Regions from separate parts of the Streptomyces sp. NPDC012466 genome, predicted to be linked through region 1. Evidence: riboswitches for the same ligand, from Rfam matches in the RefSeq annotation. Region 1 holds a riboswitch; the other holds the start of a gene.

Region 1 (7,075 bases):
TCTGTCCGCCTCCCGCTCCACCGTCATACGCGCGTACGTCCCCGGACACGGTACGGGACCGAGTACGGGGACGTACGTACGACGCTGCCTCTTGTGGCCGGGGTCAGCCCTTGAAGCGCGGGAAGGCGCTGCGGCCGGCGTACACCGCGGCGTCGTCGAGGATCTCCTCGATGCGCAGCAGCTGGTTGTACTTGGCGACGCGCTCGGAACGGGCCGGGGCACCGGTCTTGATCTGGCCGCAGTTGGTGGCCACGGCCAGGTCGGCGATGGTGACGTCCTCGGTCTCGCCGGAGCGGTGGGACATCATGCACTTGAAGCCGTTGCGCTGGGCCAGCTCGACGGCGTCCAGGGTCTCGGTCAGCGAACCGATCTGGTTGACCTTGACCAGGAGCGCGTTGGCCGCGCCCTCCTCGATGCCGCGGGCGAGGCGCTCGGGGTTGGTGACGAACAGGTCGTCGCCGACGAGCTGGACCTTGTCACCGAGCTTGTCGGTGATGGTCTTCCAGCCCTCCCAGTCGTCCTCGAACAGCGGGTCCTCGATGGAGACGAGCGGGTACGCGTCGACGAGCTCCGCGTAGTACTCGGTCATCTCGGCCGCCGAGCGATCCTTGCCCTCGAACGTGTAGACGCCGTCCTTGTAGAACTCGGAGGCGGCGACGTCGAGCGCCAGGGCGATCTGCTCGCCGGGGGTGTAGCCGGCCTCGTTGATCGCCTCGAGGATGAGGTCGAGGGCCTCGCGGTTGGAGCCGAGGTTCGGGGCGAAGCCGCCCTCGTCGCCGAGACCGGTGGCCAGGCCCTTGTTCTTCAGGACCTTCTTCAGCGTGTGGTAGACCTCGGCGCCCCAGCGCAGGGCCTCGGAGAAGGACTCCGCGCCGATCGGGGCGATCATGAACTCCTGGATGTCCACGTTGGAGTCGGCGTGCGAGCCGCCGTTCAGGATGTTCATCATCGGCACCGGCAGCAGGTGCGCGTTGGGTCCGCCCAGGTAGCGGAACAGCGGCAGGTCGCTGGCCTCGGAGGCGGCGTGGGCGACGGCGAGCGAGACGCCGAGGATCGCGTTGGCGCCGAGGGAGCCCTTGTTGTCGGTGGCGTCCAGGTCGAACATCGCCTGGTCGATCAGGCGCTGCTCGGTGGCGTCGTAGCCGACCAGCTCCGGGCCGATCTGCTCGATGACCGCGAGGACGGCCTTCTCCACACCCTTGCCGAGGTAGCGGTTCGAGTCGCCGTCGCGGAGCTCGATGGCCTCGAAGGCGCCCGTGGAGGCGCCGGACGGGACGGCGGCACGACCGGTGCTGCCGTCGTCGAGGCCGACCTCGACCTCGACCGTGGGGTTGCCTCGGGAGTCCAGGATTTCCCGGGCTACGACGACGTCGATGGACGGCACGAGCATCTCCTTCTTCATGTGACGCGGTACGCGGGTCGCGTGGACCCGGCGGGGTGCGGGCCGTGGTGGCTCGCGACATGAGCCTAACCGGCCCCGGGCGATCGGCCACCGGGTCGCCCACCCCATGGACAGAACCGAGAGTAAATTGTTTCCGAACGGAACAAAACCGGTTGCCGAAAAAAACCCCGCCCCGGTGCGTACGGGGGATGACGCACCGGGGCGGGGAGCACGAGGACCCTGGGCGGGTCCGGCGGGGCCGCTGCTTACTTCAGGTGCAGCTGCTGGCCCGGGTAGATGAGGTTGGCGTCCTCGACGATGTCCTTGTTCAGCTGGTAGAGCTTCTCCCAGCCGCCCTTGACCTTCTCCTCCGTGGCGATCGAGCTGAGGGTGTCGCCCTTGACGACCTTGTACTCGCCGTCGCCCTTCTTGACCTTCTTGCCGGTCGGGGTGGTGACGGTCTTCTTCGCGGCCGGGCGCTCGTCGGAGCGGGAAGCCGGCTGCTGCTCGGTCTGGCGGGTCTCGGTGCTCTGCTGGCTCTGCTGCTGCGTGGAGCTGCCGGAGTCGCTCGAGGAGCCGCCGCCGGTGTAGCCGGCACTCGACAGGCCCTTGCCGCAGACGGGCCAGGCGCCCTTGCCCTGGCTCGCCAGGACCTTCTCGGCGATCTCGATCTGCTGGGCCTTGGTGGCCTGGTCGGCGGTGGAGGCGTACTTGGTGCCGCCGTAGCCGGACCAGGTGGAGGCGGAGAACTGCAGACCGCCGTAGTAGCCGTTGCCGGTGTTGATGGACCAGTTGCCGCCGGACTCGCACTGGGCGACGGTGTCCCACTCCGAGGCGGTGGCGGCGGAGGCGTTGCCGGCCGCCATCAGCGGGGCGGCGACGGCGGCACCGGTGACACCGGCGATGGCGATGGCGCGCGTGGCCTTGGACGGACGGCGGTGCGTGCCCTTACCGGAAAACAGCATGGAGAGATCCCCTCACCGACGCCTGCGAGGTGAGCTGTCGGGTTCGGGCCGGTTGAGTTGCCCGGCCGCGCCCCTCCCGGGACGCGGCTTCACCCCAAGCCCTTCCGGCACAACCGGCCGGTCGGGCACTTACCTTGGGTCCCCCGCTCCTGCCTACGGCGCTTGACGCGACGACTGTTCCCGTACGGCCGCTGGCAGGATTCGGCGTTGCGGCAGCCGGGGCTCGTGGTGACGAGCGGTCACGACCGTAGGCACGCGATCCACGGAATTTCAAAGACGATCAGGGCTTCTGAGATCTATCTCTCACGGGCCTTATACGGGACATTCGGCGCGAAACGTGACGCGAACTCACCCGGTTTCGGGGTGACTTAAGCCGCCGTTTCCGCACTGCCCGAACAACTACTTCGCGTCCGCTTCGACCCCTGTCGTGAGCGTCTGACCGGGGAGGATGAGGTTCGGGTCGGTACCGACGGTCTGCTCGTTCCCGTCGTAGAGGGAGTTCCATCCGCCGTCGAGGTCAAGGGAGTCGGCGATGGACCAGAGACTGTCGCCCACGCCGACGATGTAGGAGCCCTCGGACGCGTCCCGGGAGGCGTCGTCGCCGCGCGAGGCGTGGCGGCCCGAGGACGCGCCCTCACGGCCGCTCGCGGGCGCGGAGCCCTCCTCGGCGCTGGGGCCGCGGTGGCGGCCGGAGCCGGTGTCCGTCAGGGCCGAAGAGTCGCCGCCCTGGCGCGAGTTGCCGGACTCGCCACTGCCGGGGGTGGCGGAGGGGGAGCTGCCGGACTTCTGATCCTGCTCCCGCCCCTGCTCCCGAGAGGCGGAATCAGAGGACTTGTCCGACTTGGAGGTTTCATCCTTCTGGGTCGACTGCGCGTCAGGCGACGACGAAGGGCTTGAGGAAGGCTCAGAAGAAGGGGAGGAATCGGGGCCGTCGAGCAAACCGGGCGAGTCCACCTCACCGGATGACTCGGACGAGCCGGACGCCTCCGACCCCTTGTCCTGCTCGAGGCCGGAGAGCAGCCCGCAGGTACGCCACGCGCCGACCCCCTGGTCGGCGAGGATTCTCTCGGCCACGGATATCTGCTGGGAGCGACTGGCCAGGTCGGCGCTCGCGGCGTAGTCGAGGCCGCCGTGGTTCTCCCAGTCCTCCTGGGACAACTGCAGGCCGCCGTAGTAGCCGTTGCCGCTGTTCTGGCTCCACGCGCCGCCGGTCTCGCAGTCCGCGACCCGGTCCCAGGTCGTGCCGTCGGCCGCGCTGGCACCGGAGGCCCCGAGGAGTGGGATCGCGATGGCGGAGCCGGTCACTCCGGCCGCGACGAGGAGAGCCGGAGCCTGGCGGGGGCGACGGTGCCGACCGTTCCCGGAGAGCATACGGAGACCTTTCACACGACAGCAGTGACCGCGTCCGGCATCCCGGGCCGCGTTGATGGGTGAACGTATCGGCAGGAGATCACTTGTCACAAGTTAATGCCGCGTAGATCACGTGAAGATCACAGCTCTGATGTTTCGTCACTTTCAACCGCCGCGAACTCCACCGGCAGGGTGCGCAGGCCGCGCATGATGAGGCCGCCGCGCCACCGCAGCTCGGCCGGATCCGCCGCGAGCCGCAGGTCCGGGAGGCGGGTGAGGAGGGTGGCGAGCGCGGTCTGGCCCTCCAGGCGGGCGAGTGGGGCGCCGAGGCAGTAGTGGATGCCGTGGCCGTATCCCAGGTGCTGGTTGTCGCGGCGGGCGAGGTCCAGCACGTCCGGACCGGCGAACCGCTCCGGGTCCCGGTCCGCGGCGGCCAGGACGACGAGAACGGGGTCGCCGGCTTCGACGCGCTGCCCGCCGAGGGTGAGGGGCTGCGTGGCGAAACGCCAGGTGGCGAGTTCGACGGGGCCGTCGTAGCGCAGGAGTTCCTCGACGCCGGTCTCCAGGAGGCCCGTCTCCCCGGCGGCGAGGGACGCCTGGAGCCGTGCACGCTCCTCGGGGTGGGTGAGCAGGGCGTAGGTGCCGTTGCCGATCAGGTTCACGGTTGTCTCGAAACCGGCGAACAGCAGGATGAAGGCCATGGCCGCCGCCTCGTTCTCGGTGAGGTGCTCACCGTGGTCGGAGGCGCGGATGAGACCGGAGATGAGGTCCTCGCCGGGGGCGGGCTCGGCGGGCAGCGCCTCCCGCTTGCGGTGGATGAGGTCGGCGAGGTAGCCGCGCATCTTCTTCACCGACCGCGCCACGCCGCCCCTGGGTCCGCCCTGGTGACGGATCATCATGCCCGCCCAGTCGCGAAAGTCGTCCTGGTCCTCGCGGGGGACGCCGAGCAGGTCGCAGATGGCGTAGATGGGCAGCGGGAAGGCGAACTCGTGGATCAGGTCGGCGGACCCCTTCCGCGCGAACCCGTCGATGAGGGTGTCGGTGAGCTCCTGCACCCGTGGCGCGAACTCGGCGACCCGGCGGGGCGTGAACGCCTTGGACACCAGTCGCCGCAGCCTGGTGTGGTCCGGCGGGTCGATGTTGAGCAGATGCGTCATCAGCTCGGCCTTGCGCTCCCCGGGGATTCCGGTCTTGCCCTTGGCGTGCGCCGGTTCGTCGTGATGCGCCGGGTTCTTGGAGAGCCGGTGGTCGGCGAGCGTCTGCTTGGCGTCGGCGTACCGCGTGACCAGCCAGGCCTCCACGCCGCTGGGAAGCCGCGTCTTGTGGACGGGGCTGTGCTCGCGGAGCCAGGCGTAGGCGGGATAGGGGTTGCTCGCGAACTCCCAGGTGAAGAGGTCGGGCGCGGTCGCGGGGGTGCGGGGCTGGGGCTGGTCGGTCACGCGTCGACCGTATCCGGCTTCCCGCCGCTTCCCGCCCCGCTCCCCTGCCCCCCGGTTCCGCTCAGCCCTCGGCCTGCCTGATCGCGTCGCGGTAGGCGCGGGCCGCCGCCCTCAGGGCCGCCTCCGGGTCCACGCCCTCGGACTCGGCGCGGACGGCCAGGGCGAGGAGCTCGTAGCCGATGCCCTCGACGGGCGGGAGCGGTATGTCCAGGTTCGCTGCGCGGGCGCGGGAGGCCAGCTTGGCGGCGAGGGCCAGACCGGGCTGGCCGAGGGGAATGCCCTCGGTGACCGAGGTGCGCTGCTTCTCGACCGCCTTGGTGCGCAGCCAGTGCTCCTTGACCTCCTCGGGGGTGGTGGCCGTCGCGTCGCCGAAGACATGCGGATGGCGGTGGATCAGCTTGGCGACGATGCCGCCGGCCACGTCGTCGATGGAGAAGGGCTCCTCCCCGTCCTCCGGGCGGCCCTCCTCGGCGATGCGGGCGTGGAAGACGACCTGGAGGAGGACGTCACCGAGCTCCTCGCGCAGTTCGTCGCGGTCGCCCTCCTCGATCGCCTCGACGAGCTCGTACGCCTCCTCGATGCCGTACTTCGCCAGGCCCTCGTGGGTCTGCTGCGAGGACCAGGGGCACTCGACGCGGATGCGGTCCATGACCTGGACGAGGTCGAGGAGCCGGGCGCCCGGGAGGTCGTAGGAGGCGGGCAGCAGCTCCAGCTCGGGCATGGCGATACGGCCGGTACCCGCGAGGCGGGCCAGTCCGTCCGTCAGGACCGGTTCGCCCTCACCCGTCGCCACCACGACCACCGTGCGGCCGCCGGAGCAGGCGTCGACCAGCTCCTGGGCGGTGGGGGACGCCTCGTCGACCGGGATCCCCGCCTCGCGCAGATACGGCACCTGCGGGTGTGCGCCGTCCGCGCACAGCACCCGGTCCGCCGCGTGCAGTGCCTGCCAGGCCGGCCAGGAGAGCAGGCCGGGGGCGACACGGTGGCTGGTGGTGAGCAGGATGATGCGGCCCGGGGCGGCGGCCGCGTCGGGAGCGGTCCGCTCGGGGCCCGGGGTGGCTTCGGGGCTGTTGGCGTTCACGGTTCGAAGCTATCCCACGCCGCCGACAGCCCCCGAAGTCATCCACAGGGCCCCGGGGAGCGGGTGCCCTGCATGCCGCCCCTGGTCCTACATGCCCTGCTGGGTCTGTGCCGTCGTGACGTCCCGGACCCACGGCGTCTTGGCGTCGGCGCGGCTGCTCTTCTGGACGTCCCACGTGCCGTAGCGGGGGTTGAGGTCGATGTTCAGGTCCTCGGAGGCGTCGGAGAGGGCCTTCCAGAACTCGGGACGGTCGGTGGTCGTGCCGAGCTTCTCGGCGAGCTTCTGGGCCTCCAGCTGGAGGCGGAGGTTCTCTTCGAGGCGCTGCGGCGGGATGCCGTACTGCCGGAGCCAGGTCGTCTCCAGCGCCTCGGCGCCGCCGGCCTGCTGTTCCAGGCCGGACCGCATCTGCTGGATCTCCTTGCGGGAGACGCTCACCCCGGCGTCCTCGGCGGCGCGGTGCAGCACCCGGTCCAGAACCATGGTCTGCAGGGTGTCGCGGGTGAGGGTGCCGGTTCTGGCGATGGCCTGCTGGTACTGGGCGTCGTTCTGCACGGCCGCCCGCTGGGCCGCGCGTACCTCGCCGACCCGCTCGTCGAGCTGGGAGACGGTGATGCGCTGGCCACCCACCACGGCCGCCGCGCCGGGATGCGCGTCGTTCCCGCAGGCGGTGAGCAGGGGTGCCGCGGCGGCGATCGCTGCGGTGAGGACGAGCGCGGTGCGACGGCGGCGGTGCAAGGAAACCTCCCGAGGAGATTGTGCGACGGTGCACAAGGTCTTGCGATGATCGATGGTAGGCAGTGGCCAAGCTCTGGCCAACCCATTCGACCAACGATTCACCGGGACTTCCGGCACCGCCGCG
Region 2 (7,075 bases), on a different contig from region 1:
CAGGCCTTCAGCAGTTCGCCCGTCTCCAGGTCCAGGCCCGGCCGCAGGATCGCGCCCTGCGCGTCCGAGACGCCGAGCCCGATCGCCCGGCCCTGCCCCAACGGGCCCCGCTCATGGGGCAGGAAGCCGGCCGGCTCCGGCCCCTCGTACACCACGGCTATCCGGGCCCCCGGCCTGACCCGGCCGACGGCTTCGGTGAACTCCGGTTCCATGAAGGGGTTGCGCGGTGCCCCGGAGGCCGCGCGCAGCGCACGCCAGCGCTCCCTCTCCTCTTCACCGAGCTCCCCGGGCCCAGCCACGCGAATGCGCCCACTGCTCAACCTGACCCCCCGATCAAGTCCCCCCTGGACACAGGGAAGGTACCGCTCGATGCGGTCCCTCCGGTAGGTAGCGGAGCATGTTGTTGCCAACTGGTGCAGAGGCCTTCAACCGGGCAATCGGCGGCCGCCGTGCGATGAAACGAAGGGCCGCGTTGTCCGTATTCTCTGATCATGGCCGCACCCCTCGCATATTCACTCATCGCCACCGATCTGGACGGGACGTTGCTGCGCGGCGACGACACCCTCTCCGACCGGTCTCTCGCCGTGCTCGCGCGGGTGGCGGACGCCGGTGCCCAGCACCTCGTGGTGACGGGCCGGCCGGCGCCGAGAGTGCGGCCGCTCCTGGACGACCTCGGATGCGGGGGGCTCGCGGTGTGCGGGCAGGGCGCGCAGGTGTACGACGCCGGCGCGGACCGGCTGCTGTGGTCCATCACCCTGGACCGGGAACTGGCCGAGACCGCCCTCGGCAAGATCGAGGCCGAGGTGGGGCAGGTGTACGCGGCGGTCGACCAGGACGGGGTCGACGGGCTCACGCTGATCGAGCCGGGTTATCTGATGCCGCACCCGACCCTGCCCGCGGTGCGGGTCGACCGGCGCGACGACCTGTGGGGCGAGCCCATCAGCAAGGTGCTGCTGAGGCATCCCCATCTGTCGGACGACGAGCTGGCGGCGACGGCCCGCTCGGTGGTCGGCTCGCTGGCGACGGTGACGATGTCGGGGCCCGGCACGGTGGAGCTCCAGCCGTGCGGGATCACCAAGGCGACGGGGCTGGCGCTGGCCGCCGAGCATCTGGGGCTGCGGCCGGCGGACACCATCGCCTTCGGCGACATGCCCAACGACATCCCGATGTTCGACTGGGCCGGCCACGGTGTCGCGATGGCCAACGCACATCCCGAACTCAAGGCCGTGGCCGACGAGGTCACCCTGTCGAACGAGGACGACGGCATCGCCGTCGTCCTCGAGCGACTGCTGGGCGGGACGGCTCAGTACGGGCCGTTGACGTTGTCGATCGAGCCGTAGCGGTCGGCCGCGTAGTTGCAGGCCGCGGTGATGTTGGCGACCGGGTCGTACGGGTCGAAGGAGGTGCCGGGGACGTGGTACGCGGCGAAGGTCGGGTCGATGACCTGGAGCAGACCCTTGGACGGGGTGCCCGCGGCGGCGTTCGAGTCCCAGTTGTTGATCGCCAGCGGGTTGCCGGACGACTCGCGCATGATGTTGCGGTAGATGCCGTCGTAGGACCCGGGGATCCCCTTCTGCGCCATGATGTCCAGCGCCTCGCGGATCCAGCCGTCGAGGTTGTTCGCGTAGGTCTTCGCGGACGCCTGGGTGGCCTGGGCGACGCCCGTGGCGGGCTTCGCGGCCGGCTTGGCCGGGGCGGACGACGGGGTCGCGGTCTTCTTCGCGGCGTGCGTCTTGGTGGTCTTCACCTTCAGCTTCAGACCCGGGTGGATCAGCTTCGGGTTGTCGCCGACGGCGGCGCGGTTGTCCTTGTAGAGCTGCTTCCAGCCGCCCGAGACGTCGTACTTGTCCGCGATACGGGCGAGCGAGTCGCCCTTGGTCACGGTGTACGTGAGGGACTTGGCGGGCTGGGCCGTCCGCGGCACGGACTGTGCGGCGGCGGGTGCGCTCTGGGGCTCGGCGGCACTCGCGTGGGTGGCGCCGAGGAGCGGGAGGGTGAGTGCGGCTCCGCCGGTACCGGCGGCGATGAGGCCTCGGGTCAGCGGGTTGGTTCTGGGGCGACGGTGCTTGCCTCGTCCGGGCATGGCGTTATTCCTCTCCGGCGCCTGCGAGGTGAGCTGTCGGGTTCGGGCCGGGAGGTGCCCGGCCGCGTACGGCGCTGTGTGCCGTGCGCGGCTTCACCCCGAGCCGTGCCGCTGTGCGGCCCGGCGACTGACCTGGGTCCCCCGCTCCTGCCCTGCGTGAGTGAGTCGGTTCCTGTGGGGAGTCCGGGCGGCGGCAGGATTAGGCGTCCGCCGGACAGGCCGGGAACGTATGCGAGAGCACATGTCGGGAACAAGCACCTCAGTCACATATCACGCGGATGACCTTGGTCGGGGGTGTTTGGGCCGCTTGATCCTTTGCGAGAGCCAAGGCTCAACTGGCTTTCGGGGGAAGGGGGTACGGGTCGGCGCGAGGGTGGGACGGAAAAGCGGACGAAGTGATTCAACTCACTGATCACGAGCCCGAGGGGCAATTTCCACCAAGGGGAATTCGCTTACTCAAAACGGCAAATCGTGCATACCTCGCTACCTCTGGGTAAGTCGATAAATATCTGTTCTTATGGGTTGATCGAAAACATAGCGGTCGTGATCGGATACCACCCGGCCTGTAACCATGGGCGCTGGCGGTGATCGAAACGTGACCGGATACGCTGACTCGAGTGAGGGCAGCGACCTATCGACAAACCGCGTAATCACCGGCAGACACAGCAGACAGGAGACCCCTCGTGACCGACGTCGGGCCGTTCGGGCTGAGCGTGCGGGACCAGGCTCTGGAAGCCGATGTCCAGGCCGGACTGACGGCTGTCGAGGAAGGCTTGCTCGAGGCCACCAAGAGTGAGGTGCCCTTCATCACGGAGGCCGCCCAGCACCTGGTGCGGGCCGGCGGCAAGCGGTTCCGTCCGCTGCTCGTGATGCTCTCCGCCCAGTTCGGCGACCGGCACGCACCCGGCATCGTGCCGTCGGCCGTCGTCGTGGAGCTGACCCACCTGGCCACGCTGTACCACGACGACGTCATGGACGAGGCCGCCGTGCGCCGGGGCGTCGCGAGCGCGAACACCCGCTGGGGCAACTCCGTCGCGGTCCTCACCGGCGACTTCCTCTTCGCCCGCGCCTCGCACATCCTGGCCGACCTCGGCCCGGAGGCCGTGCGGGTGCAGGCCGAGGCGTTCGAGCGCCTGGTGACCGGCCAGATCCTGGAGACGGCCGGACCGCAGGACGGCCGCGACCCCATCGAGCACTACCTGGACGTGCTGGGCGGCAAGACCGGCTCGCTGGTCGCCGTCTCGTGCCGCTTCGGCGCGATGATGTCCGGCGCCGACGAGAGGGTCGTGCACGTGCTGACCCAGTACGGCGAGCGGCTCGGCGTCGCCTTCCAGCTCGCGGACGACGTCCTGGACATCGCCTCCGACTCCCACGAGTCCGGCAAGACCCCCGGCACCGACCTGCGCGAGGGCATCCCCACCCTGCCGGTGCTGCGGCTGCGCGAGCGGGCGGCCCGCCTCGGGCTCGCCGAGGACATCGCCCTGTGCGAGCTGCTGGACTCCGACCTCACCGACGACGAACGGCACGCCGAGGCCCTGCGCCTGCTGCGGGCCCACCCGGCGCTGGAGCAGGCCCGACGGGACACCGTCCGCTACGCCCAGGACGCCCGTTCGGCGCTGGCGCCCCTGAAGGAGTGCGCCGCGAAGACGGCTCTCCTGGAGCTCTGCGACGCGGTGGTGCACCGGGCCGGCTAGCACCTCTCTCCCGGCCGACCCCTACGGGTCGGGGGAGAAGCCGCCCGCCCGTGTCATACCCCAGCAGTACACGGAGTTGAGCCCGGGGTCTGACGTATCTCCCTGGCCGATTTGGTCAGATGGTGACCACGGAAAACACCACTCCTCACCTGTTCGGGTGAGAATGGCGGCTCAGGGACGAGTGCGTGCACGACACGGACAGCCGCCGCCGACACGGAGGTAGGGCACACATGGCACCGTACGCATCCGACGACAGCACGACCGCCGGGCAGGTCGACGAGCAGCGCTCCGGGCGGCGTACCGCCGCGCGGTACATCGTCCCGGTCACGGTGATCGGGGTGGCGGCCGCGACGATCGGCCTGGTCCCCGCACTCGCCGACTCCGGTGACCCCGACCTCCCGAAGATCACCGCCCAGCAGCTCATCGAGAAGATCGCCAAGTCCGACGTCGAGCAGCTGTCCGGCACGGTGAAGATCAGCACCGACCTCGGCCTGCCGAACCTCGGCGGCCTGGAGTCCGGCCTGCTGTCCGGCGCCGCGGGCCAGGGCGAGGGCGGCTCCTCCGCCGACCCGACCGCCAAGCTCACCGAACTGGCCTCCGGCACGCACACCCTGCGCGTCGCGGCCGACGGCCCGGACCGGCAGAAGCTGTCGCTGCTGGAGAACGCCGCCGAGTACAGCCTCATCCACAACGGCAAGGACGTCTGGGGCTACGACAGCAAGTCCAACGAGGTCTACCACGGCACCTCCTCCGAGAGCCCGGAGCGCGGGAAGGACCAGCAGCCGCCGGCCCTGCCGAAGGACTTCGCCGAGGAGGCCCTGAAGGCGGTCGACGACACGACGTCCGTGACCGTGGACGGCACCGCCCAGGTCGCCGGCCGCGACGCCTACAAGCTGGTCGTCAAGCCGAAGCAGTCCGGCTCGACGGTCGGCGCGATCACCGTGGCGGTCGACGCGCAGACCGGCATGCCGCTGAAGTTCACGCTCACCCCGGCGAGCGGCGGCGCCGCCGTCGTCGACGCGGGCTTCACGAAGGTCAGCTTCGCCGAGCCGGCCGCCTCGACCTTCGACTTCACCCCGCCCAAGGGCGCGAAGGTCACCGAGGAGAAGGACTCCGGCAAGGCCGCGGGTGAGACGCCGCGCAAGGCCCCGGGCAAGCCCTTCGACCTGGGTGAGGCACCGGGGCGCGCCCCCGGGGCCGGCAAGGGCCTCGGCGGCCACGACGGCATGAAGACCATCGGCGAGGGCTGGACCGCCATAGCCACCTTCGACACCGGCGGCGAGGGTGTGCCCTCCGGCAAGGGCGGTGGCGACCTCGGCGGCTTCATGGACTCGCTCGGCGACAAGGTCCACGGGAAGTTCGGCTCGGGCACGGTCTTCTCGACCCGTCTGGTCAACGCCCTCATCACCGACGACGGCAAGGTCTACGCGGGCCTGGTCACCAAGGACGCGCTCGTGAAGGCGGCCGACGCCGGGAAGTAGGTCCCGCAGGCGTACGGGACGTCGAGAGAACGAGGAAGCCGATGGGCGCACCGTCCGCCACGGAACCGGAGGAGAGTGAGGCGCGGGCCGAGACCGGGGAGCCGGTCATCGCCACCCGCGCGCTCACCAAGCGCTACCGCGGCGGACAGCTCGCCGTCGACGGTCTCGACCTGACCGTCCCGGCGGGCAGCGTCTTCGGCTTCCTCGGCCCCAACGGCTCCGGCAAGACCACCACCATCCGCATGCTGATGGGCCTCATCGAGCCCACCTCCGGCACGGCCCGGGTCCTGGGGCAGCCCATGCCCCGGGCCGCCCGCGCCGTGCTGCCGCACGTCGGCGCCCTCATCGAGGGACCGGCCCTCTACGGCTTCCTCTCCGGCCGCGACAACCTGATCCGCTACGACAGCGCCGACCCGGCCGCCGATCCGCGCACCCGCTCGGCCCGGGTCGCCTCGGCCCTGGACCGGGTGGGCCTGACGGCCGCCGGGTCCAAGAAGGCCAAGGCGTACTCCCTGGGCATGAAACAGCGCCTGGGCCTGGCCGCCGCGCTGCTCCGGCCGCGCCGGCTGCTCGTCCTCGACGAGCCGACCAACGGCCTGGACCCGCAGGGCATGCGCGAGATCCGCACCCTGATCCGGGAACTGGCCTCGGACGGCACGACCGTCTTCCTCTCCTCCCACCTCCTCGACGAGATCGAGCAGGTCTGCACGCACGCGGCCGTGATGGCGCGGGGCCGGCTGATCACGCAGGGGCCGGTCACCGAGCTGTCCGCCGGGGCGCGAGGCCGGCTGGTGGTGACCACGCCGGACCCGGCGGAGGCGGCCCGGGTCCTGAAGGAGCAGGGCGTCGGCGACGTCGTCGTCACCGGCGACCGGGTGACCGGCGAACCACCGGAGCGCGACCTCGCCGAGCTGAACGCCGCGCTGGTGACGGCGGGAGTCCGGGTGCGCGGCTTCACGGTCGAACGGGCCTCGCTGGAGGACGCGTTCGTGGCGCTGACCGGGGAGGGCTTCGATGTCGCGGGCTGAAGGCGTGGAATCCGTACGGCCGGTGAGCCGGCTGTGGACCTTCGGGCTGCTGCGCAACGAGCTCGTCACCACCTTCCGGCGCTGGCGCACGCTCGCGCTGCTGGCCGTGCTGGCGGGCGTGCCGATCCTCGTCGGCATCGCCGTGAAGATCGAGACGGGGGACGGTTCGTCGCCCGGCGGCGGGGGCGGCGGAGGTCCGGCCTTCATCGCGCAGATCACCAACAACGGCCTGTTCCTGGTCTTCACCGCCCTGGCCGCCACGCTCCCGTTCTTCCTGCCCATGGCGGTCGGGGTGGTCGCGGGCGACGCGATCGCCGGGGAGGCCAACTCCGGCACGCTCCGCTATCTGCTGGTCGCCCCGGCCGGCCGCAGCCGTCTGCTGCTCACCAAGTACGCGACGGTCGTCCTCTTCTGCCTGGCCGCCACGCTGGTGGTCGCCGTATCGGCCCTGACGGTCGGTGCGCTGCTCTTCCCGCTCGGGGACCTGACGACCATCTCCGGTACGCGGATCGGCTTCGCCGAGGGCCTGGGCAGAGCCCTGCTGATCGCCCTGGCCGTCGCCGCGTCACTGATCGGCGTCGCCGCGCTCGGCCTGTTCGTGTCGACCCTGACGGGCAGCGGCATCGCGGCGATGGCGACGACGGTCGGCCTCCTGATCACGGTCCAGATCCTCGACCAGATCCCGCAACTGCACGCCCTCCAGCCGTACTTCTTCTCCCACTACTGGCTCTCCTTCGCCGACCTCATGCGCGAGCCGGTCTACTGGGACGACCTGGCGAAGAACCTCGG

Evidence for each region. Region 1 has a riboswitch for cyclic di-AMP ahead of ACFY9E_RS22490 (transglycosylase family protein). Riboswitches for the same ligand answer to the same signal wherever they lie in the genome.
Region 2: linked by a shared signal. The riboswitch ahead of ACFY9E_RS36370 (transglycosylase SLT domain-containing protein) and the one ahead of ACFY9E_RS22490 (transglycosylase family protein) in region 1 are both predicted to bind cyclic di-AMP.

What each region holds. Positions count from the first base shown of each region.
Region 1 is NZ_JBIBEQ010000006.1:94,277-101,351, forward strand. It holds gene ACFY9E_RS22480 (septum formation initiator family protein) at 1-1, opposite strand, end outside; gene eno (phosphopyruvate hydratase) at 104-1,384, opposite strand; gene ACFY9E_RS22490 (transglycosylase family protein) at 1,648-2,346, opposite strand; cyclic di-AMP (ydaO/yuaA leader) riboswitch at 2,351-2,517, opposite strand; gene ACFY9E_RS22495 (transglycosylase family protein) at 2,746-3,717, opposite strand; gene ACFY9E_RS22500 (cytochrome P450) at 3,837-5,135, opposite strand; gene ACFY9E_RS22505 (nucleoside triphosphate pyrophosphohydrolase) at 5,197-6,216, opposite strand; gene ACFY9E_RS22510 (SurA N-terminal domain-containing protein) at 6,304-6,951, opposite strand.
Region 2 is NZ_JBIBEQ010000013.1:166,818-173,892, forward strand. It holds gene ACFY9E_RS36360 (GNAT family N-acetyltransferase) at 1-305, opposite strand, end outside; gene ACFY9E_RS36365 (Cof-type HAD-IIB family hydrolase) at 492-1,340, shown strand; gene ACFY9E_RS36370 (transglycosylase SLT domain-containing protein) at 1,304-2,083, opposite strand; cyclic di-AMP (ydaO/yuaA leader) riboswitch at 2,089-2,264, opposite strand; gene ACFY9E_RS36375 (polyprenyl synthetase family protein) at 2,767-3,777, shown strand; gene ACFY9E_RS36380 (outer membrane lipoprotein carrier protein LolA) at 4,008-5,258, shown strand; gene ACFY9E_RS36385 (ATP-binding cassette domain-containing protein) at 5,300-6,286, shown strand; gene ACFY9E_RS36390 (ABC transporter permease) at 6,273-7,075, shown strand, end outside.